Regions from separate parts of the Variovorax sp. UC122_21 genome, predicted to be linked through region 1. Evidence: riboswitches for the same ligand, from Rfam matches in the RefSeq annotation. Region 1 holds a riboswitch; the other holds the start of a gene.
What was found. Region 1 has a riboswitch for S-adenosylhomocysteine ahead of ahcY (adenosylhomocysteinase). Riboswitches for the same ligand answer to the same signal wherever they lie in the genome.
Positions count from the first base shown of each region.

Region 2: it holds a riboswitch for S-adenosylhomocysteine, as region 1 does, so the genes downstream of both, metH (methionine synthase) here and ahcY (adenosylhomocysteinase) in region 1, are expected to answer to the same signal.

Region 1 is NZ_CP172004.1:613,196-621,505, forward strand. Features, by position in the region: gene ACHMXE_RS15085 (hypothetical protein) at 1-394, opposite strand, end outside; gene phaP (TIGR01841 family phasin) at 491-997, opposite strand; gene ACHMXE_RS15095 (hypothetical protein) at 1,197-1,865, opposite strand; S-adenosyl-L-homocysteine riboswitch at 2,016-2,084, shown strand; gene ahcY (adenosylhomocysteinase) at 2,155-3,594, shown strand; partial or broken gene ACHMXE_RS15105 (TlyA family RNA methyltransferase) at 3,604-4,393, shown strand; partial or broken gene metF (methylenetetrahydrofolate reductase [NAD(P)H]) at 4,404-5,229, shown strand; gene ACHMXE_RS15115 (septal ring lytic transglycosylase RlpA family protein) at 5,391-5,948, shown strand; partial or broken gene ACHMXE_RS15120 (23S rRNA (adenine(2030)-N(6))-methyltransferase RlmJ) at 5,965-6,922, opposite strand; gene ACHMXE_RS15125 (hypothetical protein) at 7,226-7,741, shown strand; gene ACHMXE_RS15130 (S1C family serine protease) at 7,738-8,310, shown strand, end outside.
Region 2 is NZ_CP172004.1:6,325,347-6,333,656, reverse strand. Features, by position in the region: partial or broken gene ACHMXE_RS42555 (homocysteine S-methyltransferase family protein) at 93-1,143, shown strand; gene ACHMXE_RS42550 (LysR family transcriptional regulator) at 1,167-2,090, opposite strand; gene ACHMXE_RS42545 (PACE efflux transporter) at 2,208-2,645, shown strand; S-adenosyl-L-homocysteine riboswitch at 2,705-2,830, shown strand; gene metH (methionine synthase) at 2,891-5,605, shown strand; gene ACHMXE_RS42535 (ArnT family glycosyltransferase) at 5,672-7,498, shown strand; gene ACHMXE_RS42530 (glycosyltransferase family 2 protein) at 7,495-8,310, shown strand, end outside.

The DNA.
Region 1 (8,310 bases):
GACGCGGGCGGCGGGTGCGGGCCGGGGCCTTCTTCGCGGGTGCGCTCGGCGCGGCGGCGGCCGAGGGCGGCTGCTTCGTGCGCTTCGGCGCCGCCGATGACCGCGGCGCCGGCGCTGGCGCGGCACCGCCCTCCTCGAGCTGCCGCGAGATCCGCGCCAGGTGGTCGTCGATGTGCTGCAGCTGCTCGGACAGCGCCTGCAGGTCGGCGCGCGTGGGCAGGTTGAGCATCGTGAGCAGCCGCGCCATCAGGTCGCCGAGCGCCTTCTGCGCACCCAGCGAGGCATTCATGCCGCCATGCATGCCCTGTCGAAACGGATCGGAGGCCATGGCCTCGTTGGCGAACGCGTTGGTGCTCTTTTCCCATTGCGCGCTGAGTTCGCGCCAGATCGCCATGGGGTCGAGGGGAGAGGAGGACTGGGTCATGGCCGCACACCGAGGTTTGTCGTCGGAAGGCCGCGCCGTGCGCCGGCGCGGCGCCTGGGCCGCGCGCTACTTGCGCTGCAGCATCTTCGTGACCTCGTCGACGTTCGACTGGATGCGCTGGCGCACCACCTCGAAGGCATCGGCCTGCGACTTGGCCGCGAGGTTGGCGAGTTCCTTGATGTCGTCGACCGCGCGCTGGAACGACTGGCGGCCGAGCGCGTCGAGCTTGGCGAGGCTTTCCTTCGGGTCCTTGCCGGGGATGTCCTTGGCGGCCGCCTGCCAGTCGGTGATCGCGCTCTTGATCATCTCGGTCTGGCGCTGCACCACCGTCTGCAGGCCCTGGAACGACTTCTCGTTGGCCTGCATCAGCGCCTGCAGGTCCTTGCGGCCGCTGTCGAGCAGCTTGCTCGCGCCATCGGTCATGTTGAGGTTCTGCAGCCGCTCCGTCATGCCCTTGAGCGGGTTGAGCATGTCGGCCGCGCTGGGCGTCGACTGTCTCGCGGCGCTTCCGCTGCCGCTGGTGCCGGTGCTGGCAGTGGTCTTCTTGGCGGCGGCTTTCTTGGCAGTGGCCATGGTGCGGAATCTCCTGAGGACGTTGGACAAGATGGGGGGCGGGACCGGCAGCGCACGCGCGCGGTCCGCCGCCACGATACGCCGCGGCGACCCTGCCGCGGCGATCGCGGCCGCGGATTTGCCTGGGGGATTTCCCGAAGGGATGGTGTGCGTTGCGGCGCCGGCGATCGATGCGGTGTCGCCGGGTAGCGGCAACGGCTTACATCGGCGGCGTGAAACCGTCGCGGCCGGCCACCACGCGCAGCGCGGTCGGCGTGCCGTTGCGCTCCTGCGCATTGACCAGCACCTTGGCGCCCGGCACCAGCAGCGCCTCGGTGCCGGCGCGGAAGGTCACGACCGGCACGTCGCGCGGCACGATCACGGTCTTCTCGCCGCCCTTGTAGGACAGGCGCAGCTGCTGCCCGCCGTGCACCGAGCGCGGCGCGGCCGCGAGGTCGGCCACGGTGGCGTTGGTCATGGTGCTCTGCGGCTGCAGGTCCCACGGATAGTGGCCCTCGCCGGTGCCGCGCGCGGCCTCGGGGAACACCACCACCTCGAGCGCCTTCTGCGTGCCGTCGGCCTGCGGCATCGCGGCGGTGCCGATGAAGCTGCCCTTTCGGATGTCGGACAGCTTGATGCGATAGACCTCCGACAGCGGCATGTCCGCGGGCCGCGCGAGGCTCACGACCTCGCCGCCGCGGTCCTTGACGACGAGCTTGCTCGCATCGGCGTAGACCAGCGTGCCGCGCACGCGCACCACGGGTTGCGCGGCCTGCGCCTGCTGCGCGAAGGACAGGCCCGGCAAGGTGGCGAGGCCGAGCAGGGCCGCCGTGCAGAGCGCGCGGCGCGCGGTGGACGAAGAGGGGAGGGAAGGGCGGGATGAACGCATCGCAGAGGCTTTCGCGGAAAAAGTAGGCAAGCCGCGTTGTACGCCTCGACTCTGAGCCCTGCATGACGCGGGGTGTTGGCGCGTGCTCGCGTTCCGTGATGTGGGAAGTCCCGGCCGTTGGCGCCCATGTCCGGCACGTCTACAATCCGCCGCTTCCGAGGAGCGTTGCAGCGCCGTCAGGCGTGAGGCTCGGACCCATCGCAACCACGCTCATCCGCTGTTCTCGCGGTGAGTCTTTTCCCCCGATCGCAGTGGCCTCGTTCAAACACAGTTCTGGAGTTCACTTCACATGAGCGCTGTTCTCAAGCCCACCCCTGTTTCGTCCGCCGACCAGGCGATCGCCGACCTCTCGCTGGCCGCCTGGGGCCGCAAGGAAATCCGCATCGCCGAAACCGAGATGCCCGGCCTGATGGCCATCCGCGAGGAATTCGCCAAGAGCCAGCCGCTCAAGGGCGCGCGCATCACCGGTTCGCTGCACATGACGATCCAGACCGCGGTGCTGATCGAGACGCTGCAGGCACTCGGCGCGCAGGTGCGCTGGGCTTCTTGCAACATCTTCTCGACGCAGGACCACGCGGCCGCCGCGATCGCCGCGTCGGGCACGCCGGTGTTCGCGATCAAGGGCGAGTCGCTCAAGGACTACTGGGACTACACCCACGCCATCTTCGACTTCGGTCCCAAGGACTCGAAGGGCGAAGGCCCGAACATGATCCTCGACGACGGCGGCGATGCCACGCTGCTGATGCACCTGGGCCAGCGCGCCGAGAAGGACCTGGGCGTGATCGCCAACCCGGGCAGCGAGGAAGAGCGCATTCTCTTCGCCGCGATCAAGGCCAAGCTGGCCGTCGATGCGACCTGGTACACGCGCAAGTCGGCCGAGATCATCGGCGTGACCGAAGAAACCACCACCGGCGTGCACCGCCTCAACGAGATGAGCGCCAAGGGCACGCTGCTGTTCCGCGCCATCAACGTCAACGACTCGGTCACCAAGAGCAAGTTCGACAACCTCTACGGCTGCCGTGAATCGCTGGTCGACGGCATCAAGCGCGCGACCGACGTGATGATCGCCGGCAAGGTGGCCTGCGTGGCCGGCTACGGCGACGTGGGCAAGGGCTCGGCCCAGGCGCTGCGCGCGCTGTCGGCGCAGGTGTGGGTCACCGAGATCGACCCGATCAACGCCCTGCAGGCCGCGATGGAAGGCTACAAGGTCGTGACCATGGAATACGCCGCCGACAAGGCCGACATCTTCGTGACCACCACCGGCAACAAGGACGTCATCACGCACGACACGATGGCGAAGATGAAGGACCAGGCCATCGTCTGCAACATCGGCCACTTCGACAACGAGATCGACGTCGCGTCGATCGAGAAGTACGAATGGGAAGAGATCAAGCCGCAGGTCGACCACATCACCTTCCCCGACGGCAAGAAGATCATCCTGCTGGCCAAGGGCCGCCTGGTGAACCTGGGCTGCGGCACGGGCCACCCGAGCTTCGTGATGTCCTCGTCGTTCGCGAACCAGACCATCGCCCAGATCGAGCTGTTCACCAAGCCCGACGCCTACCAGGCCGGCAAGGTCTACGTGCTGCCCAAGCACCTCGACGAGAAGGTCGCGCGCCTGCACCTGAAGAAGGTCGGCGCCATGCTCACCGAGCTGACCGACGCCCAGGCCGCCTACATCGGCGTGAGCAAGAACGGCCCCTACAAGCCGGACAGCTACCGCTACTGATCGCCGCGCATGCGAGCCGACCAGTTGCTGGTGGAACGCGGCCTCGCCGCCTCGCGCTCGCAGGCCGTGCGGCTCATCGCCGGCGGCATGCGCTGGCGCGATGCGGGCTCGACCGATGCGTGGCGTGCGGTCGCGAAGAACCGCGACGAGGTGCCCGAGTCGGCCGAGCTCGAGCTCGACGATGCGGCCGAGGCCCGCTATGTCTCGCGCGGCGGGCTCAGAGCTCGAAGGCGCGCTCGAGGCCAGCGGCGTCGATGCCGCCGGCAAGCTGTGCCTCGACGTGGGCCAGTCGACCGGCGGCTTCACCGACTGCCTGCTGCAGCGCGGCGCCGCACGGGTGGTGGGCGTCGACGTCGGCCACGGGCAGCTGCATGCGAAGCTGCGCGAGGACGAGCGCGTGCTCGCCATCGAGGGCGTCAATGCGCGCGCGCTCTCGGCCGACGACCTGCAGGAAGAGGGCGAGGAGCCCTTCGACGAGCGCTTCGACCTGATCGTCGGCGACCTGTCCTTCATCTCGCTCACGCTGGTGCTGCCGGCCGTGGTGCAGTTCCTCGCGGACGACGGCCAGCTGCTGATGCTGGTCAAGCCGCAGTTCGAGCTGCAGCCGGGCCAGGTCGGCAAGGGCGGCATCGTGCGCGACGCGGCGATGTACGAGATCGTCGAGAAGCGCCTGCGCGATGCCTGCGCCGCGCTCGAGCTGCGCGTGCTGCGCTGGTTCGACAGCCCGATCGCCGGCGGCGACGGCAACCGCGAGTTTTTCATTCACGCCGTGCGCGCGACGGGCGCGGGCGGTTCCTAAGGAGACGCAGGTGCGCCTTCCGCTGAGTTTCGAATTCTTCCCGACCAAGACGCCCGAAGGCGCGGTCAAGCTGCGCGCGGCGCGCCAGCAGCTCTATGCGCGCAAGCCCGAGTTCTGCTCGGTCACCTACGGCGCGGGCGGCTCCACCCACCAGGGCACCTTCGGCGCGGTGCAGGAGATCCTGTCCGAGGGCGTGGACGCGGCCAGCCATTTCTCGTGCATCGGCGCCACGCGCGAGACGGTGCGCGCGCAGCTCGCCGAGCTCAAGGCCATGGGCGTGAAGCGCCTTGTCGCGCTGCGCGGCGACCTGCCCAGCGGCTACGGCGCCGGCGGCGAGTTCCAGTACGCGAGCGACCTCGTGGCCTTCATCCGCGCGGAGACCGGCCGCGACTTCCACATCGAGGTGGCCTGCTATCCCGAGGTGCATCCGCAGGCGCGTTCGCCCGAGGCCGACCTGCAGGCCTTCGCGGCCAAGGTGAAGGCCGGCGCCGATTCGGCGATCACGCAGTACTTCTTCAGCGCCGACGCCTACTTCCGCTTCGTCGACGAGGCGCGCGCGCTCGGCATCGACACGCCGATCGTGCCCGGCATCATGCCGATCACCAGTTCGACGCAGCTGATGCGCTTCTCGGACGCCTGCCGGCGCCGAGATCCCGCGCTGGATCCGGCTGCGGCTGCAGGCCTTCGGCGACGACACGGCCTCGATCAAGGCCTTCGGCCTCGACGTCGTGACCGACCTGTGCGCGCGGCTGCGCGAGGGCGGCGTGCCGGCGCTGCACTTCTACACGATGAACCAGTCGGCGGCCACGCTGGCTGTCCTGGAGCGCCTGGATTGAGAGGGGCGGCGCGGGCGCCTGGCTCGCTGCGCGGGGCGCTTCGCGCCGCGCTCGTGGCCTGCACCTGCGCGCTCGCGGGCTGCGCCATGCCGCCGGCCACCGAGGGCGGCGCGGCGCCCGGCGCCGTGGCGCAGGAGAGCCTGTCGCCGATCCCGCGCCAGATGACCGTGCCGCCCGGTGCCGAGCCGCGTTCGAACGTGCCTTCGGTGCGCTACGACCTCGCCGTGACCGGGCCCGACGAACTGCCCGCCGACGGCCTGCCGGGCGACGAACCGCGCGGCGAGGTGTTCGAGCGCGGCGGCGCCTCGTGGTACGGCATCCAGTTTCACCAGCGCCGCACCGCCAGCGGCGAGCGTTTCGACATGGGCGCCCTGACGGCCGCCCACAAGACCCTGCCCTTCAACACTCGCGTGTGCGTGCGCAGCCTCGTCAACGGCAAGGAAGTGCTGGTGCGCGTGAACGACCGCGGCCCCTACACGCAGGGCCGCGTGATCGACCTGAGCCGCGCCGCGGCCGACCGCATCGGGCTCGCGAGCCTGGGCATCAAGCAGGTGGCGCTGACCGTCATCGACCGCGAGGGCATGCGCTGCGACGGCGAGGTGGCGGCGCCGGGCGAGACCGACACGCCCTCGCTCGACGTGGCGCCGCTGCGGCCGCAGGCCCAGCCCGCGGCGGCCCGCAAGGCGCCGGTGCGCCGCGCGCCGGTACGGCGGCGCTGAGCGCGCGCCGCGCGGATCAGCCCGCGGCTTCGACCGTGAAGCCCGCGTTGCGGTCCTGCCCCAGCTTCTGCACCAGCTGCGGCAGCGCCGCCTCGAGCAGCGGCTTCAAGGTATAGGGCGGGTTGATCAGGAACATGCCGCTGGCCGGCAGGCCCGGGCGGCGCGTTTCGCCGCTGGGCGCGGTCGTGATCTTGCTCGACTTGACCGTCAGCGTGACGTTGAGCGAGGACTTGCCGGCCTTGGTCGCCATGGTCTTGAGCCGGCGCGGCAGGTCGTGCGCCTCGGGCCGCGGAATGATCGGATACCAGACCGCATAGGTGCCGGTGGCGAAGCGCTTGAGCGCCTCGGCCATGAAGTCGAGCACCCGGCCGTAGTCGGTCTTGAGCTCGTAGCTCGGGTCCATCAGCACCAGCGCGCGCCGCGAAGGCGGTGGCAGGAATTTGGTGGCGCTACCGAAGCCGTCCTCGTGCAGCACAGCGATCTGGCGGCCGGCCTCGAGCTGCGCGATGTTGGCCGTGAGCGTGCGGCTGTCGGTGGGGATGCAGCTCGAACAGCTTGAGCCGGTCGTGGTCGCGCAGCAGGTGCTGCACGATGAACGGCGAGCCCGGGTAGACGCGGGCGCCGCCCTTGGCATTGAAGTCGTGGATCACCTCGAGGTAGCGCGCGAGCGCGTCGGCCAGCGGGGCCTCGGCCTCCTTGGCCGCCTTCTTGGCGGCGGCCGTCGTCGCGGGGGCGGGTGCCGGGGCCGGCGCGGCCTTGGGGTCGGCGACCAGGCGCAGCACGCCCTCGGCGGCCTCGCCGCTGGTGCCCGCGTAATCGCCATCGAGCCGGTACAGGCCGGCGCCCGCGTGGGTGTCGACCACCGTCAGGGCGGTCTCCTTTTCGAGCATGTGATCGAGCGTGGCGATCAGCACCAGGTGCTTGAGCACGTCGGCGTGATTGCCGGCATGGAAGGCGTGGCGGTAGCTGAACATGAGAAGAAGTACCTAAAAGGTGGAGGCATGCATCCGGCGAGATCGCTAGACTCGCGCGCCGGAAACATTAATTAACAAGAAAGAGGGCGCAAATGCGTGGAGCAGGGTGGAGATTCTGGGGCCTGTGCGTGGGTGCGGGCGTTTTGTCCATTTTGACGGGGTGTGCGTCGGTGACGCACGGCACCCAGCAGAGCGTGAAGATCGAGACGCTGACGGAGGCCGGCAAGACCGTCGAGGGCGCCCAATGCACGCTCACGAACGACCGCAACGGCATCGTGATGCGCTCGGGCGAAAGCGTTCTCGGTGCGCCGTTCGGGCGCGCTGCTGAACATCGAATGCACGCAGCCGGGCCTGGCGCCGGCCACGGGGCAGGCGATTTCGCGCGTCAACACCGGCATGGTCGGCAACATCCTGATCGGCGGCGTGCTGGGCGCGGCCATCGATTCGGGCACCGGCGCCGGCTTCAACTACCCGAGCTGGATGCAGCTGGTGTTCGGCGAGGTGCGCAGCTTCGACCGCAGCGGCCAGACCGGCGACCAGCCGCTGGCGGGCATCCGCATCGGCGAGACCCGGCTGGCGGCGCCCTCCCTCGTGCCGCCACCGCCGCCGGCCGTCGCGGTGACGCCGCCCCCGGTCGCGCCCACGCCCGCGCCGACGCCGCCGGTGGCCGAGCAGAAGCCCGCCGCGCCGCCGCCCGTCGCCATCGCGCCGCCCCCCGTTGCGCCCGCGGCCCCCGTCGTGCCGCCAGCGGCGCCGCGCGCCGTCGGCGCGCGCGTCTCGATGGACGACCTCGGCGCGCTGCTTCCCGCCAAGCCATGAGGACTCGCGTTCTCTGGCTGGCGGCGCTGCTGGTCGCCGGCCCCGCCGCGGCGCTCGAGCCCGACGCGCTGTTCGCCAAGGTGTCGGGCAGCGTCTGGGCCATCCGCACCTTCGACGCCCAGTCCCGGCCGCTCAGCGCCGGCAGCGCGGTCGTGATCGCGCCCGGCCGGCTGGTGACCAACTGCCATGTGCTGGCCAAGGCCAGCAGCTTCGTCGTGCGCCAGGAGAACGTGGCCTACGGCGCCACCCTCGAGTACCCCGACCCGCAGCGCGACCTGTGCCAGGTCAAGGTGGCGAACTTCACCGCGCCGCCGGTGGCGCTGGCGCCCGCGGGCAGCGCGCGCGTGGGCCAGCGCGTCTACGCCATCGGCAATCCGCGCGGCCTCGAGAACACCCTCAGCGACGGCATCCTGTCGGGCCTGCGCGGCGAAGAGGGCGAGCGCCTGCTGCAGACCACCGCGGCCATCGCGCCCGGCTCGAGCGGCGGCGGACTGTTCGACAGCGAAGGCCGGCTGCTGGGCATCACGACCTTCGCCGCCAGGGATGGCGGCAGCCTGAATTTCGCGGTG
Region 2 (8,310 bases), 900 kb from region 1:
GCCTCGCGCGCACGGCCCGGCACGCGTCGGGCTGAAGTCCCGAAGACCGCTTCGGCGGTGCGGCGGGGGCGCGTTTTCTACAATTCGGACCCATGAAGCCGATCGTCTACACCCGTGCCCAGCAACTGTCCGAGATCCTCGGGGCGCCGCATCGCCATCCTCGATGGCGCCATGGGCACCATGATCCAGCGCTTCAAGCTGACCGAGGCCCAGTACCGCGGCGAGCGCTTCAAGGACTTCGAGCGCGACGTGAAGGGCAACAACGAGCTGCTGTCGCTGACCCGGCCCGACGTCATCTCCGACATCCACGAGGGCTACCTCGCGGCCGGCGCCGACCTGATCGAGACCAACACCTTCGGCGCGACCACCGTCGCGCAGGAGGACTACAAGATGGCGCACCTGGCGCGCGAGATGAACCTCGAGTCCGCGAAGCTGGCGCGCGCCGCCTGCGACAAGTACTCCACGCCCGACAAGCCGCGCTTCGTGGCCGGCGCCCTCGGCCCGACGCCCAAGACCGCGAGCATCAGCCCCGACGTCAACGACCCGGGCGCGCGCAATGTCGATTTTGAGGCCCTGCGCGCCGCCTACTACGAGCAGACCGAGGCGCTGGTCGAGGGCGGCGCCGACGTGATCCTGGTCGAGACCATCTTCGACACGCTCAACGCCAAGGCCGCGCTGTTCGCCGTCGATGAGTACTTCGAGAACAGCGGCGAGCGCCTGCCGCTGATCATCAGCGGCACCGTGACCGACGCCTCGGGCCGCATCCTCAGCGGCCAGACCGTGACCGCCTTCTGGCACAGCGTGCGCCATGCGCGGCCGCTGGCCATCGGCCTGAACTGCGCGCTGGGCGCGGCGCTGATGCGCCCCTACATCCAGGAACTGGCGCGCGTGGCCGACGACACCTTCATCAGCTGCTATCCCAACGCCGGCCTGCCCAACCCGATGAGCGACACCGGCTTCGACGAGACGCCCGACGTGACCTCGCGCCTGCTGCACGAGTTCGCGGCCGAGGGGCTGGTCAACATCGTCGGCGGCTGCTGCGGCACCACGCCGGACCACATCGCGGCGATCGGGCGCGCGGTGTCGCCGGTGGCGGGGCGGCTGCTGAACAATGCGGCGGGGTTCTACAAGGAAGCGGCTTGAGCCCGGGCCCGTAGCCTCGCGTTTCAGGACGCGATAGGCACCGACACCCCGGCAGCCTGCCGCTCGCGCGAAATCAGCGCCACGAAGCGCTGCGCCCCCAGCCCCAGCGGCCGCTCGCGCGACCACACCACGTCCACCCACAGGTTCAGGCCGTTGCTGAGGTTCTCGAGCGGGATCTCGACCAGCGCGCCCGCCGCCACGTGCGGCCGCACGAAATTGCGCGGCAGCCAGCCCCAGCCGACGCCGGCGGTGATCAGGCTCAGGGCGGCCAGTGCGTTGTCGGTGCGCCAGAGGTGGCGCGCGAACACGCTGCGCGGGTCCATGGTCGCGACGAGGTCGCGGCCGGCCACGACGATCTGGCGGGTGGCGATCAGGTGCTCCTCGCGCAGGCGGCCGCCGGGCGCGGCGGCCAGCACCGGGTGGCCCGGCGCCATCACCGCGACCATGGTGTCGCTGCCCACCTCCTGGAAGCCCTCGCGGCCGTCGAGGCTGGGCCGCTCGAACACCAGCGCGAGCTGGGCCCGGCCGCTGTGCAGCAGCGCCAGCGCATCGGCCTGCGGCGCGGCCAGCACCTCGACCTGCAGCAGCGGGTATTCGTGCGCCAGCTCGGCCAGCGCGCCGCTCCAGGGCGCGGCCAGCAGTTCGGGCGCGATCGCGAGCGTGAGTCGCTCCTCCAGCCCCTGCGTGAGCGCCAGCGCCTGCGCGTCGAGCTGGCGCAGCTGCGCCGCCAGCGCGCGCGCCTGCGGCTCGAGCGAGCGCGCGGCGGCCGTGGGCCGGGGCTCGCGGCCCTTGCGGTCGAACAGCTGCAGGTCGAGCTCGGCCTCGAGGTGGGCGATGGCCATGCTGACCGCCGACGGCACGCGGCGCAGGGCGCGGGCGGCGGCCGAGAAGGAGCCGTGGTCGATCACGGCCAGGAAGACCTCGACGCTGTCGCTGGAAAAGCTCATGGCGATTTTCGGATGGACCTATCAATAAAACTGAAATAAGTTGACTTTTTATATCAGCAGAAGACACATAAAGTCCAGGCATTGCAGTCACACAACAAGCCAAAGAGAGAGTCCGTCATGCAGGGAATCCAGCGCCGCATCGTCTACATCACCCTCTACGAAGGGATCGCCATCGTGGCCGCCAGCGCCGGGCTGGCGCTGATGACGGGCGCCGGCCTCGGCCATTCGGGCGTGCTGGCGGTGGCGGCCTCGGTCATCGCCGTGATCTGGAACCTGATCTTCAACAGCCTGTTCGAGCGCTGGGAGGCCCGCCAGGCGGTGCGCGGGCGCAGCATCAAGCGCCGCATCGCCCATGCCATCGGCTTCGAGGGCGGCCTGATCGGCCTGCTGGTGCCGATGTTCGCCTGGGGCCTGGGCATCTCGCTGTGGCAGGCGCTGGTGATGGACCTCGGGCTGGTGATCTTCTTCTTGGTCTACACCTTCGTCTTCAACTGGGCCTTCGACCGCGCCTTCGGCCTGCCGGCCTCGGCGGCGCCGGTCGCGCAGGCGGCCTGAACCCGCGCCGATAGACCCGCGCGCCGGCCGCGCCACCGGCAGCCGGTAAAATCGCCACCCCTTCCAAGGAGCGTTGCAGCGGCGGCGCGCGGCACCCCCCGGTCCGCGCACCCGCCGTCAGGCTTGGAAGGCGCCTTCTCGCAGAACCTGCCCGGAAGGCCCGGTTGCAACGACGCTCACCTGACGTGTCTTCCCCTGCCCAGGTGAGCCCCATGAGCGATGTTCCCGCGCCTTCCGTTCCTCCCATGAAGCTGTCCGGTCTCGAACCGGTGGCCATCGGCGAGGGCTCCCTGTTCGTCAACATCGGCGAGCGCACCAACGTCACCGGCTCCAAGGCCTTCGCGCGCATGATCCTCAACGGCCAGTTCGAGGATGCGCTGGCCGTCGCGCGCCAGCAGGTCGAGAACGGCGCGCAGGTGATCGACATCAACATGGACGAGGCCATGCTCGACAGCAAGGCCGCGATGGTGCGCTTCCTCAACCTGATCGCCAGCGAGCCCGACATCGCGCGCGTGCCGGTGATGGTCGACAGCTCGAAGTGGGAGGTGATCGAGGCCGGCCTGCGCTGCATCCAGGGCAAGGGCATCGTCAACTCGATCTCCATGAAGGAGGGCGTGGACAAGTTCAAGCACGAGGCCCGCCTCGTGAAGCGCTACGGCGCGGCCGCCGTGGTGATGGCCTTCGACGAGAAGGGCCAGGCCGACACCTACGCGCGCAAGATCGAGATCTGCGAGCGCGCCTACCGCATCCTGGTCGACGAGGTGGGCTTCCCGCCCGAGGACATCATCTTCGACCCGAACATCTTCGCGATCGCCACCGGCATCGAGGAGCACGACAACTACGCGGTCGACTTCATCAACGCCGTGCGCTGGATCAAGCAGAACCTGCCGGGCGCCAAGGTCTCGGGCGGGGTGTCGAACGTGAGCTTCAGCTTCCGCGGCAACGACCCGGTGCGCGAGGCGATCCACACCGTGTTCCTGTACCACGCGATCCAGGCCGGCATGGACATGGGCATCGTCAACGCCGGCATGGTCGGCGTCTACGACGACCTCGAGCCCGAGCTGCGCGAGCGCGTGGAGGACGTGGTGCTCAACCGCCGGCCCGACGCCGGCGAGCGCCTGGTCGAGGTGGCCGAGAGCGCCAAGAGCGGCGCCAAGGACGACAGCAAGAAGCTCGAGTGGCGCGGCACGCCCGAGCAGCCGGTGCACGTCAACCAGCGGCTGTCGCACGCCATGGTGCACGGCATCACCGACTTCATCGTGGAGGACACCGAGGAGGCCTACCAGCAGATCCTCGCCAAGGGCGGCCGTCCGCTGCACGTGATCGAGGGCCCGCTGATGGACGGCATGAACATCGTGGGCGACCTGTTCGGCCAGGGCAAGATGTTCCTGCCGCAGGTGGTGAAGTCGGCGCGCGTCATGAAGTCGGCCGTGGCCCACCTCATCCCCTACATCGAGGAGGAGAAGCGCCAGGACGAGGCCGCGGGCCGCGACGTGCGCACCAAGGGCAAGATCATCATCGCCACCGTGAAGGGCGACGTGCACGACATCGGCAAGAACATCGTCACCGTCGTGCTCCAGTGCAACAACTTCGAGGTGGTGAACATGGGCGTGATGGTCCCGTGCCACGAGATCCTCGCCAAGGCGAAGGTCGAGGGCGCGGACATCGTGGGCCTGTCGGGCCTGATCACGCCGAGCCTGGAAGAGATGCAGTACGTGGCCGGCGAGATGCAGAAGGACGACCACTTCCGCATCAGGAAGATCCCGCTGCTGATCGGCGGCGCCACCACCAGCCGCGTGCACACGGCCGTGAAGATCGCGCCGCACTACGAAGGCCCGGTGGTCTACGTGCCCGACGCCTCGCGCAGCGTGAGCGTGGCGCAGTCGCTGCTGAGCGACCAGGCCGCGGCCTACATCGGCGAGATCAACGCCGACTACGAGAAGGTGCGCACGCAGCACGCCAACAAGAAGCAGGTGCCGCTGTGGCCGCTGGCCAGGGCGCGCGCCAACAAGACGCCCGTCGACTGGTCGAACTACGTGCCGCCCGCGCCCAAGTTCATCGGCCGGCGCGTGTTCCGCAACTTCGACCTGACCGAGCTCGCGAAGTACATCGACTGGGGCCCGTTCTTCCAGACCTGGGACCTCGCGGGCCCGTTCCCGGCCATCCTCAAGGACGAGATCGTCGGCACCGAGGCCGTGCGCGTCTACGCCGACGGCCAGCGCATGCTCAAGCGCCTGATCGAGGGCCGCTGGCTCAGCGCGAGCGGCGTGGTCGGCTTCTGGCCGGCCAACACCGAGAACGACGACGACATCGTGCTCTACACCGACGAGTCGCGCAGCGAGGCCGCGCTCACCTGGTACGGCCTGCGCCAGCAGACCGAGAAGCAGGAGATCGAGGGCACGATGCGCCCGAGCCGCTGCCTGGCCGACTTCGTCGCGCCGCGCGAGAGCGGCCTGAAGGACTACGTGGGCATGTTCGCCGTGACGGCGGGCCTGGGCGTGGAGAAGAAGGAGAAGTACTTCGTCGACGACCTCGACGACTACTCCGCGATCATGCTCAAGGCGCTGGCCGACCGGCTGGCCGAGGCCTTCGCCGAGGCCATGCACCACCGCGTGCGCACCGACCTCTGGGGCTACGCGGCCGACGAGGCGCTGAGCAACGAGCAGATGATCGCCGAGAAGTACCGCGGCATCCGCCCCGCACCCGGCTATCCGGCCTGCCCCGACCACAGCGTGAAGAAGCCGATGTTCGACCTCCTGAACTGCACGGACATTGGCATGAGCCTGACCGAAAGCCTCGCTATGATGCCGGCCGCCAGCGTGTCGGGGTTCTACCTCGGGCACCCCGACAGCACGTACTTCAACGTAGGCAAAATCGGCCATGACCAGCTGCAGGACCAGGCGGTGCGCCGCAAGGCGAGCGAATCCGAACTGGAACGGCTGCTGGCGCCCAACCTCTGACGGCGCGCGGCGGGCCCTTCCGTTCCCCCGCGCCGCCGCCATCCACGCCGCCCGCCCCGCGGGCCGGTGAACCGATCCAGGCTTCCGGGGATTCCCATTCAGACACTGCTCTTCATCCTCGCGCACCACGCGGCGCTGGCCCTCTTCGTGGCCGGTGCCTGGGGCTTCGGTGCCACCGTGCTGGCGCGCTTCGGGGCGCCCGCGCGCCGCGACGCCTGGCTCGAGGGCGCGATCGCGACCACGCTCGGCGTCGGCCTGTTCATCGTCGCCTTCCAGGCGCTGGCCATCGCCGGCGCGCTGCGCCAGGGCGCGGTGCTCGCGCTGCTGGGCGCGGGCATCGTGCTGGCGCTGCTGCGGCTGCCCGGCTGGCGCCGCGAGCTGAAGGCGCGCGCCGCGCTCGCGCCCGCGCAGCCGGCACCGACCCTCGGCGAGAAGTGCGCGTTCGCCGCGCTGCTGCTGGTGGGCCTGCCCACGCTGTTCTCGCCGCTGGCGCCGCCGGTGGCCTTCGACGAGGTGATGTACCACCTGCCGTATGCGCGCCAGGTCGCGCAAAGCGGCACGCTGGGCGTCTACGAGTGGCTGCGCTACCCCTGGTTCCCCTACAACTACGACCTGCTCTACGCCGCCGCGCTGACGGTCTACGACGACGTCTTCACCCACTTCATCCACGGCCTCGCGGGCTGGCTGTCGGTGCTGATGATCTACCGCCTCGGCCGGCTGCACGCCAACCGCTACATCGCCTGCATGGGCGCCGGCATCTGGCTCGCGCTCGGCGACTATCCCAACTCGTACATCGACATGGGCGTGGCGCTGTTCGTGCTCGCGGCCTTCGTCGCGCTGTGGTGGTGGGACGAGGGCCACGTGCTCGAACCGGCGCCCGGCGGTCCGCGCCACGGGCGCGCGCGCTGGCTGCTGCTGGCGGCCTTCTTCCTCGGCGTGGCGGCGGGCTCCAAGTACCAGGCGCTGATCTTCCTGCCGCTGGTGGCGGTGTTCGTGGCGCGGCGCGAGCGCCGGCCGCTGCCGTGGCTCGCGGCCCTCGGGCTGTTCCTGGCGCCGTGCATCTACTGGTATGCGCGCAACTACCTGCAGACCGGCGATCCGTTCAACCCGATCGGCGCGCGCGTGTTCGGCTTCACCAACTGGAACATGGCCGACTACACGCAGCAGCTGGCCGACGTGCGCGACCACGCCAACATGCCCAACGGCCTGTTCTGGCCGCTGCTGCTGGTGCCGTTCAGCCCGCTGTGGCGCCCGGGCCCGGTGCGCGCGGCCTTCGTGTTCTGCCTCTACTCGCTGGTGATCTGGGTCGCGACCTCGCGCTATCCGCGCTACATGATGGCCTCGTTCCCGCTGCTCGCGCTGATGGCCGCCGTGGGCTGGCACACGCTGCTGGGCTGGGCCGGTGCCTTCGTGCGGCGCCGGTTGCCGGCGCTCGCGCGCGGGCGCACGCCGGGCGTCTTCGGCGGGCTGCTGATGGTGGTGCTCGCGGGCTTCGCGCTCGCGCATTCGGTGCGCGACGTGCGCATGATCTCGCCCACGCCCGCCTCGCGCGAGGCCTTCCTCGCCCAACGCGTGCCCGGCTACGAGGTGCTGAGCCAGCTGCGCGCCAACCCCGTGGGCCGGCTCTACCAGGTCGGCCTCAACGACTCGATCTACTTCGCGCCCAACCCGGTGTGGGGCGACATCTTCGGGCCCTTCCGCTATTCGGACTACCTGTACCTGCCGGCCGACCAGCTCGCGCGCAAGCTGGCCTCGCAGCAGTTCGGCTCGATCGTGATCCAGACCGCGCTCGCGCCCTATGTCCACACCAAGCCCGACTTCGACAAGTACTTCAGCCTGATCGTCGAGAAGGATGGTGTGAAGGCCTACCGCATACTCGCGCCCACGCCATGACGACCGCCGAACGCCTCGCTTCCCCCACGGCCGCCGCCGCGCTCTCGCCGCTGCCGCCGGCGCTGCGCATCGCCGCCATCATCCCCTGCTACAACGAGGCGCTGGCCATTCCCAAGGTGGTGGCCGACTTCCGCGCCGACCTGCCCGAGGCGCAGATCCACATCTTCGACAACAACTCCACCGACGGCACGGCCGAGGTCGCGCGCGCCCATGGCGCGCGCGTCGTGCACGTGCCGCTGCGCGGCAAGGGCAACGTGGTGCGGCGCATGTTCGCCGACGTCGAGGCCGACATCTACGTCATGGTCGACGGCGACGCCACCTACGACCTCTCGACGGTGCGCGAGATGATCCGCATGCTGGTCGACCAGAAGCTCGACATGGTGGTGGGCGCGCGCGTCGACGACCAGAGCGATGCCCAGACCTACCGCCGCGGCCATCGGCTGGGCAACCAGATGCTGACCGGCGCGGTCGCGGGCCTGTTCGGCGGCAGCTTCACCGACATGCTGTCGGGCTTTCGCGTGTTCTCGCGCCGCTACGTGAAGTCCTTTCCCGCGCTGGCCAAGGGCTTCGAGATCGAGACCGAACTCACCGTGCATGCGCTCGAGCTGCGCATGCCCTATGCCGAGGTGGCCTCGGTCTACCGCTCGCGGCCCGAGGGCTCGGTGAGCAAGCTGTCGACCTACCGCGACGGCTGGCGCATCCTCGTCACCATCTCCAAGCTGTTCGTGAGCGAGCGGCCGCTGATGTTCTTCGCGATCCTCGCGGGCCTGCTCGCGCTGGCCGCGGTGGGGCTCGCGATCCCGCTCGCGATG